Regions from separate parts of the Gardnerella washingtoni genome, predicted to be linked through region 3. Evidence: riboswitches for the same ligand, from Rfam matches in the RefSeq annotation. Region 3 holds a riboswitch; each other region holds the start of a gene.

Region 1 (6,019 bases), 680 kb from region 3:
GAGTGAACACTAGCATCCGTGCTGCTGCACGAAGGAACGCTCACGCGGATAACGCGCTCGCTACTGAGCTTGCGTTGAAAGCACACTGTGCTTTCAACCCTGAGCAAGCTCGGCGCTCCGAGTTGCTTTCGCGCGCTAAATCGCTGCGCGAAAGCAGGTCGTCGCGCAAACGCAGGAAAGGATGCGCGCAAATGGGGACTTACACACGCTCCAAGTCCACAAACACGGGAAGGTACGCGCTCAATCACAGCGATCAAGCAAGTCGTTACACTAGCACAGAAGGAAGTAAGTCACGAATAAAAGATATAGTCGAAGGATGGTTCGGAGTGCGCGATGCTGCGATAATTCGCAAACAAAACCGCTGAGATTACATCCGTAGAACCTGCTCTAGATAGTGCTAGCGAAGGGAAACATAATGACAACAAATAACATTGCAGAATCAAACAACAGCAACGAAGCAAACAAAGCAAACACAAGCACAGCCGCAAACGCAGCAGCAATAAACAATCAAAGCACAACGCAAGTTGACACCAGCTTTTCTGCACGCGCTCGCCGACGCATGTTCCTCAACGATGTGCGCCAATGCATCGAACGCGTGCGCGCACAGCAGCCACTCACCCACTGCATCACGAACGTCATCGTGCAAGACATCACCGCAAATGTACTCCTCGCCGCAGGAGCATCACCAATCATGGTAACCGACCCGGAAGAAGCGCACGCACTCGCGCAAATCGCCACCGGTGTACTCATCAACGTCGGCACCTTCCATCAACCGGAAACTTCCGAGTACATGCGTGCAGCCGTTGAAGGTTGTGAAAAAGCCGATACCCCATGGGTACTTGATCCTGTTGGCATTGGCGTGCCGGCTCTCGCTCCGCGCACGCGCTTTATACACGAGATTATTAAGCATCACCCTACCGTAATTCGCGCAAATGCTTCCGAAATCATGGCGCTTGCAGGCAAAGAAAGCAACGGCAAAGGCGTAGATTCGCACGATAATGTGAACGACGCGCTTCAGGCAGCACGCGAATTAGCCAAAAAGTACGGCTCAGTAGTGGCAATTTCCGGCGAGAAAGACGCAATTTATGGTCATGGCTGCTTAGCTCGCGTAACAGGCGGCCACAAAACTATGACTAAAGTTGTTGGCACGGGCTGTGCTTTAGGAGCGCTTGTTGCAGCGTACGTTGGCGCAAACCCAGAGCGACCGCTTGCTGCAACTGTTGCTGCGCACGTACATGCTGCAGCCGCTGGAACTTGGGCAGCTCGCCAAACCACAGCTCCCGGAACCTTCCGCACGCTGTGGATGGACGCACTTTCAACGCTAAGCGTAAACGACATGTTTGAGCTCACTAATATTGAGTTTACAGTGGAGCCTGTTGATTGGACGCTGTATTTGGTCACTGATCCACGCATGGGCAATCGACCGGAAGAGCGGGTGGCAGTAGAGTCAATTGAGGGTGGAGTTACGGTTGTGCAGTTGCGCGATAAGTATTCTGACGATACTGAGATTGCCGCTAAGGCGAAGAGATTGCGCCACGCGCTCATTGATTCTGGACATGGCGATGTGCCTGTGTTTATTGATGATCATGTTGATTGTGCAGCTCGGCTTGGTTTTAACCTGCATATTGGGCAAAAAGATATGCCGTTTGTTGAAGCGCGCAAGATGATGCCGGCTGAGTGGATGATTGGGCTTACTTGCGCGCGACCGGATTTGATGGAAAAAGCGTACCGTGAGTGCAAAGAAAATGATGTACCGCTGCCAGATGCGATTGGTATTGGCGCTGCTTTTGAAACACATACGAAGGCGCACGACGTGCCACCGCTTGGCGTTGATGGCGTGAATGAGGTTGCAAAAGTTGCGCACACGATGGGCGTGAAAACGTTGGCAATTGGCGGAATTCACGAGAATACGGTGTTCCCTATTCGCGGTCTTGAAATTGACGGCGTGTGCACAGTGTCGGCGCTGATGTGTGCTGAGGATGCAGCGAAAGTTGCGCGCGAGCTGAAGCGCGTGATTACTGAGTAAGCGCGCGCTTAGACCGTGCGAGCGTTTGTGGACTTACACACACTCTAAGTCCACAAACGCAGGGAAACTCATCTCACGTTTGGAGCGTGCCATGTGGTTATTTGCTCCAAACACGGGGAATTTCCCTCACATTTGGAGAGTTGCAGACTACATAGCACTCCAAACACAAGGAATCCCCCTCACATTTGGAGGGTTACGGACTACATAGCACTCCAAACACGAGGAAGTCCCACGGACTTCCAACTTAAGCGAGTTCCCGCTTTGACCGAGCTTGAAATCCCATTGATTTCAAGCTCGGTCAAAGCGCTCGGAGCGTTAACGCAGTGCGCGATGCGCTTGGTTGAAGAAATCGTATTCGTACACACACGACGTCATGTACGCTTGAGCAGCACGAACACGCTGTTCAGGTGAAGCTTTCTCAAAAGCATCTTCCACACACTCAATTGCCGTACGAACGCACGCGTCAAAGCCTTCCGAAGAATACATTTCAATCCAATCATAGTATGGGTTGCCAGGCTTCAACGCAGCAGCAAGCACATGACCAACTTCCTCATACAACCAATAGCAAGGAAGCACACTAGCCGCTGCCACTACATAATCCTCACCAAATGTCGAAGCAAGCAAGTGATTCACGTAAGCAAGCGTCACTGGCGAACAAACAGGTTGCATTGGTTGACCTGTTTTCTTAAACCAGCCACGATGCAGCTCAGACTCTGCCTCAATGCATCCTGCGGAACTTGACGACCAGTGCACACGCGCTTTATCATCATGTGCTTTAGCTCCGCAAGCCGCCAAAGCTCGCGAGTAGCGTTTCAAATATTCCGCATCCTGATTCAAATAGAAGTCAAACAAATCTTCATCCAAAGATCCGTCACCAAGCGCCTGAATAAACGGCATCCGCATAATATTATTATCGACATCAGCACTCGCGTTCCACAAAGCCGCAGTCCACTTACCAGCGGCAGCAATCCACGGTTTTCGCGCAACAGAATGAGCTGACACAACGCAAGTTTCAGGTTTCGTGCCGTCTAAATCTCGCTCATTAATTTTCATGTGTTCCCATGGTGTTGCCGAAGAATCAAGCTCCATCCTATACTGACGTGCCGCGTGGTTCACCGGCCCATGCCCCTTGCCAACATGCAAATCCGCTCCATGCGCAATCGCTTCATTAAGCCAATGCGTAGTCCAAGATAATGCTTCCGCAACGGTTTCATGATCCTCAAGCTTTTTTCCTTCTCGAAGCGCTAAACCAACGCGAGCCGCTAGAGACGACGAAAGCGAGCAGCCTGTGCCGTGCGTTGTAGAAGTGTCGACGCGTGGCGAAGGAACGTGAATCTCGGTACCGTCTGGGAAAACTGCCGTATTTCCAGCGTCCGTGCCGGTTAAGTGACCACCTTTCACGATTACCACGGTGTTGTTGTCGGCAGCCCAACGGCGAGCTTGTGCGCACGCTTCAGTAAAGCTGGTTGCAGGCTGTTGTTCACACAGCACAGCAAGTTCGGGAATATTTGGCGTAATAATATCCGCTTTTGCAGCAAATTGGCGTAATGCTTCTTCGGCTGATTGTTTCAGCAGACGATCACCAGAAGTAGCTACCATCACAGGGTCGAGTACGATTACTGGCACGGGATGCGATTCAAGCCAGTCGCGCACAAGTTCAATGTATGGTTTGTCTCCGAGCATGCCTAGTTTAACAGCATCAATGCGTACGTCGTCGAATACAGCTTCGAGTTGTGCGCGTAGGAACGAGGTTGGCGGAGTATAGACTTCGCGCACACCGCAAGTGTTTTGCGCAACTAGGTCGGTAGTTACGCACATGCCGAAGCCATGAGATGCCATGATTGATTTGAGGTCGGCTTGGATACCGGCACCACCCGTCGGATCTGTGCCAGCTATGGAGAGCACGCGCGGAATGATTGGATCGTCAAGTGACGGCAACGAGCTTTTTCGTGGAGTTGAGAAAGCTGTATTCGCGGTTGTATTCGCGGTTGTATTCGCGGTTGTATTCACATTAGTAGCGTTTACTACGGAAGTGATTTTACTATCGGCGTTTGTTTGTGCAGGTATTGTCATTATGTTTCCCTTCGCTAGCACTATCTAGATCAGGTTCTGCGGATGTAATCTCAGCGTTTTTGCTTGTGAATTATCGCAGCATCGCGCACTCCGAACCATCTTCGACTATATCGTTCACACACTACTAACGTGGAGAATTTATCTCACGTTTACGCGACGACCTGCTTGAGCGCAGCGATTGAGCGCGCGAAAGCAATTCGGAGCGGAAACTCGCTTAGGTTGGAAGTCCGGGGGACTTCCAACGCGAGTTTCGTAAGCGAGCGCGTTATCCGCGCGAGCGTTACTTGAGTGGGGTGTAAGTCCCCAAAAGCGCGCGCTTACGCATCACAACCTAAGCCACTTGAACTTGAAGAACATCCTACCGCTTCGAAGCGCTTCAGCCGAATCGCCGCAGTGCTTGCTGTCAGTAAGCGAGCCGAAGCCGTTTCCGCTAAGCACAGATGCCAACCATCCGCGCCTACCGAATGCGCCCGATGCTATGAAGAGCGCCATCAATATGCCGAATAAGAAGGTGTACGTAATAGCAGCGTTTCCACCAGTAAACGGCAGCGGAATTGGCGACACGTTAATGCCAGTAATCTTTATATAGCCAATGATTGCCTTCGTATCATCTTTGCCAGCATCATAGTGCTCACTCTTATTCTCTGACTTATCTTTTGTCTGCGCGTATACTGCGTAAACAGCCGTATTCTTATTAGTTATAAGCAACTTCTGCAATTCGTCAGCATCTACACTTGCGTTGCCGTTGGTATCGCGCTTCAAAATAGGCGTGCAAGTATCTTCAACAGGCTTACGATTGTTCAATTTTCGCACGCATACTTGAAGATTCTTCTCAACTGCATCTCGAGAATCAAAATCATCGCTAGCGTCTACTAACAGCTCTTTGCCGTTTACTTTGCCTTTAGCATCTGGATTACCAGTAAATGTAAACTTAATATCGTTAGCAGTAACTTTGTAAGGCTCATCCATAGACGAAGTCTCAAGCGAACCTTTCGCTTCAGCTTTAGGCTTTATTACATCAACCGGCACTACATATACTGGTAGAATTGACTGCGCTCCAGCAATATCACTAAAGTCAGATTTTGCTTCATAACCGTATGTACCTTGCAGACTTTCCCTAGCATAACGGTTTGAAAGCGAAAGCACATAGTGCGAAGAGTTTGAGGAATTATTAACGTATTTTATGCCTTCAAGACCACCAAGAACTTTATCTAGCGTGAATTGAGACGACTTTACATCACCCATTCCCCACTCTGGTATATCAGTTGATTTCGGCGTCATCTTGTTATATTGATCGTTTCCCAAAACACTAGCATTCATACCACTATTTGAATTACGAACTGAAACGCTATTACCGCCGCCATAATAACCATTTGCGGTAACCAAGTCAGGTGCGTTAGTAAACTCACCATTCAGCGTAAAGAAACCAGGACGATTGAAACCATTCTTACCCTGTTCAGCAGCAGCCTTATCTGTGCCATTAACAACACGCAAAGATGGTTGGCTCTTAGCAAAATCATCTTCAGCTTTCTTTAACTCGTTACCAGATTTGCCATTTGTTGCTTCTTTCAATTTTACTGGCATAAGCTTTAACGCATTCTGCAAGTCACCTAAACCTATTTGACCGCTGCTGCTCGCGTTATAGCGATACACAAGCGATTGATGACCAGGCGTGCCAACCAGCTCAAATCCTGGGTCGCTAGAACGTCCGTCAATATATGGCTTATCTTTATCCCACTCAATCGTGTAGTCAGCAGCATCATTACCAACACTTCGCAACCTAGCGAATCTTGTTACAACATTATATCTTGGTTCCGGCGTTACATTTCGCCTACGCCATCCACGCAAAAGAATAAACGAATCCTGCTCATTGCCTGCGTTAGAGTAATTGTTGCGTTTATCTTTCTGCTCAGTAGGCGC
Region 2 (6,019 bases), 250 kb from region 3:
TCAAGTTGGCACTGCTTTACAATACCTTCACGACCAACAATTGCTGGGTACGAAAGATAAGAATGATATTCTTCACGATAGTTAGAAACAGGCATCTGCTCCTTTGAATCAGAAAGAACAGCATGAACTAGACGAACTGCAGCAGCAGCAATACCGTAGTTGGTGTACTTCTTTCCATAGAATACAGTAAAGCCACCTTGACGAGTTTCTTCATCAACAGCATCCAAATCAATATTTTTTTCTTTTGCAAGCTCAATAATCGGTTGTTCAAGAACCTTAACCGTGGACCATGCCACAAACTGTGAATCACCATGTTCACCCAAGCTGTAACCCTTAACTGCCTTTGGATGCACACCAAAGAACTTTCCAACAGCGCGATGCAAACGGGCTGAATCAAGTAAAGTACCAGTGCCAATAATTTTTTCGTAAGGAAGTCCAGTAGCTTCCTTGTAAAGCTGGCAAATAGCATCACAAGGGTTTGTAATATCAATCAGCACACCGTGAAAACCTGAAGCCTTAATTTTTGCACCAACTTCTGCAACTTGAACACGATTGTGATTGAGCTCTGCGAAACGATCAGGATTTGGAACGTCTAAAAGCTTAATATTACCCAAAGCGCTTACGATTACTTCAACATCTTTTAAAGCGTCGTAATCATTAACTGTGATATTTACATTAAAAGGCACATTATCCATTGAATCTTCAAAATCCAATGCATCAGCCTTAACCTTGGCTTCATTTTTGTCATACAGGTATAACTCGTCGGCGTAACCACCAACAACAAGCTGGTGAGCAACAGCTGCACCAACATTACCCATACCGATAACTGCTACTTTTCTCATAATGAAATATCTCCTTCTTTTTTTGAGTTTTTCATAAAATTAGCACTATTGGGATAAGAATAAAAGTCAAATCAAAAAAATTTTTCATTTTTTAAATTTTTCATCATTTATTAATAGAAAACGGCCAGCCGTAAACACGACTGACCGTTAAAACTCAAAGACTTAAGAAGTCACTAAGTTACTTAAAACTAAAAAGTTACTTCATGTACTTCTTGCAAGCCTTGAATGCGCTGTAACCAGCATACTGAGCGGTAGAACCAAGCTCTTCCTCAATCTCAAGCAAGCGGTTGTACTTAGCAATACGCTCACCACGAGCAGGAGCACCAGTCTTAATCTGGCCGGTGTTCTTAGCAACAGCAAGATCAGAAATGGTGGTATCTGGGGTTTCGCCAGAACGGTGAGAAACCATGGAAGTGAAGCCATTCTTGGTTGCAAGTTCAATAGCGTCGAGGGTTTCGGTGACGGAACCGATCTGGTTCAACTTCACGAGCAAGGAGTTAGCTGCGCCAAGCTCAATGCCCTTAGCCAAACGCTTTGGATTGGTGACGAGCAAATCATCGCCAACAAACTGCAAACGATCACCGAGACGCTTGGTGATTTCTGCCCAATCATCCCAGCCTTCTTCCTGGAATGGATCTTCAATGGAAACGATTGGATACTCGTTGATGAGCTTCTCGTAGTAATCGAGCATGTAAGCAGATTCGCGCTCTTCACCATCGAAACGATACTTGCCGGTTTCCTTGTTGTAGAACTCGGAAGAAGCAACGTCAAGAGAAATACCAATTTGCTTGCCTGGCTCGTAACCTGCGGCTGCGATTGCATCCATGATGTACTTCAAAGAATCCTCGTTAGACTTCATCTTTGGAGCGAAGCCACCTTCGTCACCAAGACCAGTAGCCAAGCCTTCCTTCTTCAAAACATTCTTCAAAGTGTGGTAAACCTCAACGCCAGCGCGCAAAGCATCGCTGTAAGTTGCAAAACCGTAAGGAGAAATCATGTACTCCTGAATATCGGTTGCAAAGTCAGCGTGAGCACCACCATTCATGATGTTCATGTTTGGAACTGGAAGAATGTGACCATTAGTACCGCCAATGTAGCGATACAAAGGAAGCTGAGCAGACTCAGCAGCAGCGTAGAGAGCAGCGAGGGAAACGCCAAGAATTGCGTTAGCACCAAGCTTGCCCTTGTTTGGTGTGCCATCAAGCTCAATCATTGTTTCGTCAAGAGCGCGCTGATCAGTGGCATCCATGCCGATGACCTTAGGTGCGATTACCTCGTTGACAGCCTTAACAGCTTCCAACGTGCCCTTGCCCTGATAACGGGACTTGTCGCCATCGCGACGCTCCCAAGCTTCAGCTTCACCAGTTGAAGCACCAGAAGGTACTAAACCAATGCCCTGAGCGCCATCTTCGGTCTCCAAATAAACCTGAACAGTAGGATTTCCACGAGAATCCAAAATTTCGCGTGCGTATACGCTTTCAATAGCTGCCACAACTACTCCTTTATACCTATGGGTTGTGATGACTCTTCCAAGATTAGTGCGTTTTATGGACGTTACATTATATTAACTATCAATTATGCCGTGAACGTTCACAGTGTCGCGAGTTTGCATGTTTGTCCATGCCTATAAGACATAATAACAAACTGACACGGGGTGCACTGCTCGTTCATATAAATTAGCGAATATTGCTGAGAACATACCCGTCGAACCTGATATAGCTAGTACTATCGAAGGGAATGTCGAATGAATATTCGTTTTCATAAGCACAAAACTGCATGCAGTGCAAACAGTAAAGTCATGCAGAAAAAAGCCTCCCAATTATCTAAATCTTTTAACGCTTGGCTTTCTACAATAGTTATAGTTTTTTGCTGGTTTATTATTACACTCGGCCCTGTAGAAAACCGCGCTTTGCCTTCCCCATTCGAAGTTATAAAAGCTTTCGTAGATTTACACAATGAGGGAATACTGTGGCCGTCTCTTGCAATAAGCATTTTTAGGGTCGTTGCAGGTCTTCTTTTGGGTATTGCGTTTGCACTTCCTGCCGGAATTCTTTCTGGAGGAAGCGCAATAGGTGAAACAATCATCAACAAACCTAGCCACATGATACGTTCAATACCATTCCCTGCCCTAGCTCCTCTTCTCATTATTTTTCTTGGTGTTGATGAGCTTATGAAAATTATGCTTATTGCAATAGGCGTTTTTGGCCCTATGTATGTCAATATTCGCGATGGCGTTCGCAATATCGATCCGCGTCTTATTGAACTAGCTAAGGCCTATCACATTAAAAAATCGACTGTTTTTACCACTATTTTTATGCGCGGTACGCTTGCTAATTTTATGACTGGCTTACGTTTTTCTATTTCCGTAGCATGGGTCGCTTTAGTAACTTGCGAAACAGTTAATTCTTCTATTGGAATCGGCTATATTCTTTCAAGAGCGCAACAATTCTTTAGGCCAGACCAGATGATGGCTTGCATAATCATGTACGCAATTGCTGGTCTTGGTTCTGAGATTACGGCAAATATATTTGAATACTTGCTTATGCCGGAACGCAGAAAAGCCTAAATATACGCAATATAAGCCTTCTACTAAATGAATTTTGTGTAAGACATACAAAATTCCCCTAATACTTCACTAATTTTATAAATAAAGATTTGATCAATTACCAAATAACAAAAAAATAAATAATAAAAACACAAAAAACAAAGGAGCCAATTATGGTTAATTTCAAAATGAATAGTATAAGCAAACGCACTATTGCTGCATTATGTGCTCTTTGCGCAACAGTTGCGCTTGCATCCTGCGGTAGTGCCCAAAAATCCGCAAGTAGCGCTTCTTCTGCTAAGGAAGATACTGGTACTATGCGTGTTGCTTATCTTTCTACAGCAAACTATTTAACGACATTGAAGAACGAAAAGTTCTTGCAGGAAGAGTTTGGAAAGTCTAAAGTTACTTACACTGGTCCTTACACTCCTGTTGATGGTCTTACTGCAGTAATGAGCGGTAGCGCAGATGCAACAACTACAGGAACCGGTCGTTTTATTGATCTTATTGCCGAAGGACAGCCTTGGGTTGCCTTTGCTCTCGAATACTATAATGGTGATTCTCAAGGAATTGTAGCCTCTGCAAAAAGTGGCGTAAAAACCTTAAAAGACTTGTATGGAAAGAAAGTTGCTATTATTCACAATGGTGACACTGGTGACTACATGCTTCATCGTGCTTTTGATAAGAGCGGTTTAGATGTTTCTAAAGTTCAAAAAGTTGAGATGAATCCTCGCAACTTCCAGGCTGCTTTCTCTTCTGGTCAGATTGACGCAATTTCTTCGTTCGATCAGAATCTTGCAGCAGCTATGACTACTCCTGGATCTAAGTTGCTGGTAAACGCTAAGAAATATGGCAATATGAACGTTACTATTCACATCGTTTCCAAGAGCTTCGCTAAGAAGCATCCTGAGCTTGTGAAGAAAATGTATAAGGCTCTTGTACGCGAAGCAAAGAAGTCTCACAAGGAAAAGAATGTTATTGGCAACGCTTATAAGCAGCTTGGCGCGTCTGACACGATTATTAAGCAGATTGAAAAGTTTGACAATCCAACGATTCGCCCAATCGACGCTAAAGGCTTGGAAATGATGAAAGTTCAAGCTAAAGAATACGTTAAGTACGGTTTAATTAAGCAGGCTCCAAAGAATTTGGATGATTCTGTAATGGATTGCAGCAAATAAGCATCAATTATCTACAAGAATATGACTGGTTTCAAGAACATGTTTCAAAAGCACACTACGGAAAACGATACTGCGAAAGTTTCTAAAGAGCTTTCCGCAGATTCTCAAGAATCTTCTAGAGAATCGGATACTTCTAGTGCGAAAAATGACGCTTATTGCGTTAACATAGAGCATCTTGGCATCTCTTTTCGTAACACTAAAAATAGCACTGTAAGTAACGATGCAGGAAACAATGCTGCAGATAATTCTACTTTTGTGTTAAAAAACGTTACGATGAGTATCAAGCAAGGTGAGTTTGTTTCGCTTATTGGTAGATCTGGCTGTGGAAAAACAACGCTTTTGAAAATAATTTCGGGATTGCTTACTCCTAGCGAAGGTAGCGTTCATGCCACCAGTCGTCAGGCTATTGGTTTCCAGGATGCGAGATTAATACCTTGGCTTTCCGTAAGCCAAAACGTTGTTTTTGGCATGGAAGGAAGTAAACAAGAGCTTGAGGATATTGCTCATCGAGCGCTTTGCCAAATACAGCTTGAAGGTTTTGATAACAAGTGGCCATCTCAACTTTCAGGCGGTCAGCAGCAAAGAGTCTCTTTAGCTAGAGCATTAGTGAGGAATCCTCAATTATTGTTACTGGACGAACCTTTCGGAGCTTTGGATGCTCTTACGCGTTTTGATATGCAAGATCTGCTGAACAAACTTCAAGCTCAATATGGTTGGAGTACTCTTATGGTTACGCATGATATTGCGGAAGCTGTACGACTTTCTAATCGCATTCTTATGATAAAAAATGGAGAAATTCATAAAGAATGGCATATTAATCGCGAACATCTTGACGCTCAAAATCGTCCAGTAAATCATAGTGAGATAGAAGATGAACTTAGAGCTGCATTGCAATAAGTAATTATGAAACCATATTTATAAAGGCGACTGCAAGATAGCGGTCGCCTTTATTTAAATATGAATATAAGCAAATTTACCAAGCGATATCATCGAGAAGTTGACGCACCCAGGAAAGTATTTCATGCTCGCTCATTGCGCTAGACCCAAGAGAAGATTCAAAAGGAGCGGGAATAATAAGCATATGCGTCAGCGGGCGATATTGCATTCCACGATAAATACGATTTAAACGCATTAACACGGATTCCTTTGGATTAACGCCAATCACTCGAACAGTCTTTCCTTGAGAGCTGATTTGCGTAATACCAAGCTCTCGAGCCTTAAAACGCAAGCGAGCAACATCACACAGCGCGCCAAACGCTTCAGGCGGCTCACCAAAACGATCCAACAACTCGTCGTGAAGTTCCTTCAAATCATTATCATTACTCGCCGAAGCAAGCTTGCGGTACGCTTCCAAACGAAGCTTGTCCGAAGCAATATAATCAACTGGAAGCGAAGCTTCAATAGGTAAATCAATAGTTACTGCTACAGCCTCCACGCGCTCCGGCTCTTTATAC
Region 3 (6,019 bases):
TCTTCCACAAGTTTTACCGCAAGTAAATCGGCAGCTTGTTGAGCAGATGCGCGAAATGTGCCACGTAAAGCGAGATCTTCAATTGGGTAGCCGGTTAATGTCATTTCCGGAAAAACTACCATCCGAGCGCCTGATTGTTTTGCATGCGCCGAGTATTGCAATACTTTCGCAACGTTACTATCAATATTTCCAACGCATGTATCTATCTGCGCTAATGCCAATCGCAAAAAACTCATATTTTATAGTTTAGTAGATTGCTTTATTGCAAGTAAGAGACGTGTTGCAAAACTCGAACCAAAAACTTTTGTATCTTCCCACATTGCAAGCATTCGCATTAGTAACACGTCATAAATAATACTAATAAGCAAAGTGTAGAATTATTAAATTTTCTCGCTTATATTGATAATTCGTTACTCGCGAAGGGGAAATTCAAAAAGGATTTCAACAAACAAGGAGCAGAAAATATGCGCAGGATTAAAGTTATTGCCTCGATTACAGCTTTGGCAGCTTTGGCAACTTTCGCTTTAAGCGGTTGCGGAAGTGCTAGGAATGCAAATAGCCAAGACGACAAGACTGTTACTGTAGCAGCATCGCCTACTCCTCATGCTGAAATCCTTAATAAAGTAGTAAAGCCGATTTTGCAGAAGGAAGGCTACAAGCTGGTTGTTAAGGAGTTTACAGACTACGTGCAGCCGAATACCGCTACCGAAGAAGGTGAAGTTGACGCAAACTATTATCAGCATCTTCCTTACCTCGACAATTTCAACAAGGAAAAGGGAACGCATCTTGTTTCGGTAGGCGGAATTCATTTTGAGCCTTTTGGATTGTACCCAGGAAAGACCAAAACCATTAAGGCTTTGGCTGATGGTGCAACCGTTGCAGTGCCAAACGATCCTACGAATGAGGCTCGCGCACTGCTACTTCTGCAGGACGCTGGCTTGTTGAAGCTGAAGAATCCAAAAGATATTAACGCTACTGTAAAAGATATTACGAGTAATCCGAAGAATTTGAAGTTTAAGGAACTTGAGGCTGCAACCGTTCCGACTGCAATTAAGGATGTGGATCTTGCTGCCATGAATGGCAACTACGCAATTCAGGCTGGTTTTAACCCAACTAAGGATCCGCTTACTTCCGAAAAGGTTGGTGGAATTGCTGCTAAAACTTACGAAAATATTATTGTAGTAAAGAAGGGTTCTGAAAAGCTGGCCAAAATTAAGGCATTACTTAAGGCTTTGAAAACAAGCGAAGTCCACGACTATATTACTAAGACTTATAAGGGCGCTGTGCTTCCTGTTTTCTAAATAATACTTACCATCAATACTTACCATGTAGCCATATAATGCCGTAAATACGTGTGATTTCTAGCGCGCTTTGCGGCATTATTTTTGTAAGTGCATGAGTACATAGGTACATAAACGCATAAACCCCTGCATAGTATGCGTACAATATGTAAGGCAGTACGTAACATAACACAACTTGATACGTAATTTGATACGTAATTTGATACGTAACGCTAGTATGTTGCACAGAGCACAAAATAATCTGTAAGGAATAGCATGATTCAGATTGAACATCTTCATAAAAGCTACGGCAAAGGTAGCGAAGCGCATGAAGCATTGCATGATATTAATCTCACTATTGAGTCGGGAGAAGTTTTCGGTATTCTCGGTTCTTCCGGTGCTGGAAAATCTTCGCTCGTGCGTTGCATGAATCTGCTTGAGCGCCCAACTTCCGGTAGGATTGTGATTGATGGCAATGATATTACTGGAGTCAAAGACCGCGAGCTTGCTAAAGTTCGAGCAAATATCGGCATGATTTTCCAGAATTTTAGTCTTTTCCAGCAGCGCACAGTATTGCGAAATGTAACTTTCCCACTTGAACTTAATCACGTTGATAAAAAGAAGCGTGAAGAACGCGCGCATTATTTGCTTAATTTAGTTGGTTTGCAAGATCTTGCCGACCGCTACCCTAGCCAGCTTTCTGGCGGCCAGCAGCAACGCGTTGCTATTGCTCGGGCGTTAGCAAATAATCCTTCGATTATGCTTTGTGACGAAGCAACAAGCGCACTAGACTCCACTACAACCGCGCAAATCCTCGATTTACTGCGCCGAATTAATCGCGAACTTAACGTAACACTGGTTATTATTACGCATTCGTTGGCAGTTGCGCGAAATATTTGCGACCGAGTTGCAATGATTGACGACGGTCATATTGTGGAATTAGGCGACACTACAACCTTATTTGCAAATCCACAAAGCAATATTTTGCGAACGCTGATTGCAGATGAAAAGCAAGAAAATCATCGTAAAAAGCCTGCATCTACTACGATTTAATACGCTCTACTACGATTTCATACGCTTAGTAACGAGGTGAAATAACAATGATAGAATCTGCTACACAATTTTTGAACGAATACGGCGACTTACTTGCTGAAGGTGTGCTCGATACACTAGTGATGACTTCAGTCGCAACACTCTTAGCATACGTTATTGGGCTTCCGATTGGCGTATTGCTTATTACTTCCGACAAAAAAGGTATTTGTCCGAACGCTCCAATAAACGCGGTTCTTGGCTGGATCGTTAATATCGTGCGTTCAGTACCGTTTATTATCCTGCTCGTTGCGTTAATTCCATTTACACGCTTGATTGTCGGCACTTCACTTGGCGTCCCGGGTGCCATTGTGCCACTTGTTATTACTGCAGCTCCATTTGTGGCGCGCATTGTTGAACAATCTTTAGCAGAAGTTGACGGAAGTCTGATCGAAGCTGCGCAAAGCTTTGGTGCCAGTAAATTACAAATCGTGTGCAAAGTGCTGCTTTGGGAGGCGTTGCCTTCGCTTATTCGCGGTGCCGCTCTAACATTTATTACACTTTTTGGTTTTTCTGCAATGGCTGGAACGGTTGGTGCAGGCGGACTTGGCGATATTGCAATTCGATACGGCTACCAGCGTTACCAGTATGATGTTATGACTGTAGCTGTTATTCTTTGCATCATTCTCGTGCAAATTGTGCAAACTTTGGGCGACACTATCGCGCGCATTATTAATCATCACGAACGCTAAAGCAGTTCTACATTTTACCAATTACAAACTGCCTGCATGCTACTAACACAGGCAGTTTTATTGTGTTTGAAACTAGTGTGTTTAAAGCTATTGTGTTTGAAACTATTGTGCCGCTGAGATTTATTATTGCTATGTATGATTGTGTTTGTCTTCATACCACCTTCGTGTTCGCTCTCATATTTGCAACATACCCCAACCCATGAAATGCGCATAATCGTGTAAACTTATTGATAATTCAACATTTTGCAGGGGTGCTTTCATAGGAAGGCTGAGATAGGTATTTAATACCTAACCCTTAGAACCTGTTAGTTAATACAACGTAGGGAGCAACGAGTTTAGTATGAATTCAAATTATCCATACGCTTCGATGCGTAATCAATTTAATCTCAACGCCTGCTTTATTGCAGACCCACAAGCTTGTAATCATCGACCACTTACTGACGTAGTTGATGATGCTTTACGCGCAGGAGCAACTCTTATCCGACTTCATTGCAACAATGAAAACGCTAAGGAAATTACGACTCTTGCTCGCGATATCGCTCAAATTATTGAAGATAACAATAAGTGCGATTCCGTAACGTTTGTTATTGACGAGCGAGTTGACGTTGCTTGGCAAGCTAGAAATCAAAGTATCAAAGTAGACGGCATTCATCTTGCACAAAGCGATATGGAACCTCGAGAAGCACGTGCTTTGCTTGGAGAGGACGCTATTATTGGCTTGTCTGTTGAAACTGAAAGTTTAGTCAAAGTTATTAATGAGCTTCCGGATGGTTGCATTGATTATATTTGCGTAACTGCCATGCACAATCCTGAAGAAGGATGCGAAAATACTACTGCTGCCTACGAATTGGAAGCAAATCACACAACGTTGGACGAAGCAAAAATTAACACAATTTGCGTAGCAAGTGATTTTCCAGTACTCGTGGGTGGAAAAACACAATTAGATGATGTAGCTATGATTGCTCGTACAAAAGCTGCAGGATTCTTTGTTGCTGAACCTCTATACACTTCAGAAACACCAGAATCCACTATGCGTGAGTTCATTGAACGTTGGAAAGCCGTACGCGGTGAAGCAAAACATGGTTACGCTAAACGCGTAATCGTCGCGGAAAATACAGAAGAAAAGTCTTCAAAACCATCTGAAGAAAAGAAGCCGACGTTTATTAACGCTAAAGAAGCAAAAGATGCAGCAAAATTAGCTAAGCAACAACGTGTTGATATTGCGGCTCGTGGTTGCACCCAGCGAGATAAGGCTCATATTCGCAAAACTACTCCTGTTCATTTTGAATATAAGTATGGTTCCTACGATTTGGAAGTTCCGTACACGGAAATTAAGCTTTCAGATACTCCTGGCGTGGGACCTAACCCGCCTTTTAAGGACTACAATACGGAAGGACCAAAGTGTGATCCTAAAGAGGGCTTGGCTCCGCTTCGCCTTGACTGGATTCGTGACCGCGGTGACGTTGTGGAATATGAGGGCCGCAGACGCAATCTTCAAGACGATGGCAAGCGCGCTATTAAGCGCGGTAAGGCTTCTAAGGAATGGCGTGGGCGTACGCATAAGCCAATGAAGGGCGCGGATCATCCGATTACGCAAATGTGGTACGCTCGCCATGGCATTGTTACTCCAGAAATGCAGTATGTTGCTACTCGCGAAAATTGTGACGTGGAGCTGGTTCGCGAAGAAGTTGCAGCCGGACGCGCTGTAATTCCTTGCAATATTAACCATCCTGAAGCTGAGCCTATGATTATTGGTTCTCGCTTCTTAACGAAGCTCAACGCGAACATGGGTAATTCTGCTGTTACGTCGTCTATCGACGAAGAAGTAGAAAAGCTTACGTGGGCCACGAAGTGGGGTGCTGATACCGTGATGGATCTTTCCACCGGTAACGATATTCACACGACTCGCGAATGGATTTTACGTAACTCCCCTGTGCCAATTGGAACCGTACCAATGTACCAGGCTTTGGAAAAGGTTGAGGATGACGCTTCTAAGCTCAGCTGGGAGCTGTTCCGAGACACGGTTATCGAACAGTGCGAGCAGGGCGTTGACTACATGACTATTCACGCAGGCGTACTACTTCGCTACGTGCCGCTTACCGCAAACCGAGTAACCGGTATTGTGTCGCGTGGCGGCTCGATTATGGCAGAGTGGTGCTTACAGCATCATCAAGAAAGCTTCCTTTACACGCACTTTGAAGAGTTATGCGAGATTTTCGCAAAGTATGATGTTGCTTTCTCTTTGGGTGACGGTTTGCGTCCAGGTAGCTTGGCTGATGCAAACGATGCGGCTCAGCTTTCCGAACTTATGACACTTGGTGAGCTTACAAAGATTGCTTGGCAGCACGATGTGCAAGTGATGATTGAAGGTCCAGGACACGTGCCATTCGACACTGTGCGCATGAATATTGAGATGGAAAAGGCGATTTGCCAGAATGCTCCATTCTATACGCTTGGTCCTCTAACTACCGATACCGCCCCGGGCTATGATCATATTACTTCCGCAATTGGCGGCGTAGAGATTGCACGCTACGGTACTGCAATGCTTTGCTATGTGACCCCTAAAGAGCATTTGGGATTGCCTAACAAAGACGACGTGAAGCAGGGCGTGATTGCATATAAGATTGCTTGCCACGCAGCTGATCTTGCTAAGCATCATCCGCATGCTATGGATCGCGATAACGCTATTAGTAAAGCTCGATTCGAGTTCCGTTGGTTAGATCAGTTTAACTTAAGCTACGATCCGGATACTGCAATCGCTTTCCACGACGATACTCTTCCTGCTGAGCCTGCAAAAATGGCGCACTTCTGCTCGATGTGCGGACCAAAGTTCTGCTCCATGGCTATTTCTCAGAATATTCGTAAGCGTTTTGGCGGCGCTGCTCAACAGGAACAGCTTGTTGAGGAAGCGCGTAGCCAGGCGATTACTGATGGCATGAAGGCAATGAGCAAGAAGTT

What was found. Region 3 has a riboswitch for thiamine pyrophosphate ahead of thiC (phosphomethylpyrimidine synthase ThiC). Riboswitches for the same ligand answer to the same signal wherever they lie in the genome.
Region 1: another riboswitch for thiamine pyrophosphate. It lies ahead of HXT28_RS00450 (bifunctional hydroxymethylpyrimidine kinase/phosphomethylpyrimidine kinase); the one in region 3 lies ahead of thiC (phosphomethylpyrimidine synthase ThiC).
Region 2: another riboswitch for thiamine pyrophosphate. It lies ahead of HXT28_RS02200 (ABC transporter permease); the one in region 3 lies ahead of thiC (phosphomethylpyrimidine synthase ThiC).

The regions. Positions count from the first base shown of each region.
Region 1 covers NZ_CP058398.1:153,099-159,117, reverse strand. Annotated here, with positions in the region: gene thiM (hydroxyethylthiazole kinase) at 560-2,026, shown strand; gene HXT28_RS00450 (bifunctional hydroxymethylpyrimidine kinase/phosphomethylpyrimidine kinase) at 2,342-4,099, opposite strand; TPP riboswitch at 4,089-4,202, opposite strand; gene HXT28_RS00445 (cell wall-binding protein) at 4,424-6,019, opposite strand, start outside.
Region 2 covers NZ_CP058398.1:585,907-591,925, reverse strand. Annotated here, with positions in the region: gene HXT28_RS02210 (L-lactate dehydrogenase) at 1-842, opposite strand, end outside; gene eno (phosphopyruvate hydratase) at 1,039-2,334, opposite strand; TPP riboswitch at 2,483-2,597, shown strand; gene HXT28_RS02200 (ABC transporter permease) at 2,641-3,408, shown strand; gene HXT28_RS02195 (ABC transporter substrate-binding protein) at 3,561-4,565, shown strand; gene HXT28_RS02190 (ABC transporter ATP-binding protein) at 4,587-5,462, shown strand; gene mfd (transcription-repair coupling factor) at 5,539-6,019, opposite strand, start outside.
Region 3 covers NZ_CP058398.1:837,893-843,911, forward strand. Annotated here, with positions in the region: gene HXT28_RS03225 (NAD+ synthase) at 1-236, opposite strand, end outside; gene HXT28_RS03230 (MetQ/NlpA family ABC transporter substrate-binding protein) at 465-1,301, shown strand; gene HXT28_RS03235 (methionine ABC transporter ATP-binding protein) at 1,557-2,333, shown strand; gene HXT28_RS03240 (methionine ABC transporter permease) at 2,381-3,061, shown strand; TPP riboswitch at 3,299-3,404, shown strand; gene thiC (phosphomethylpyrimidine synthase ThiC) at 3,402-6,019, shown strand, end outside.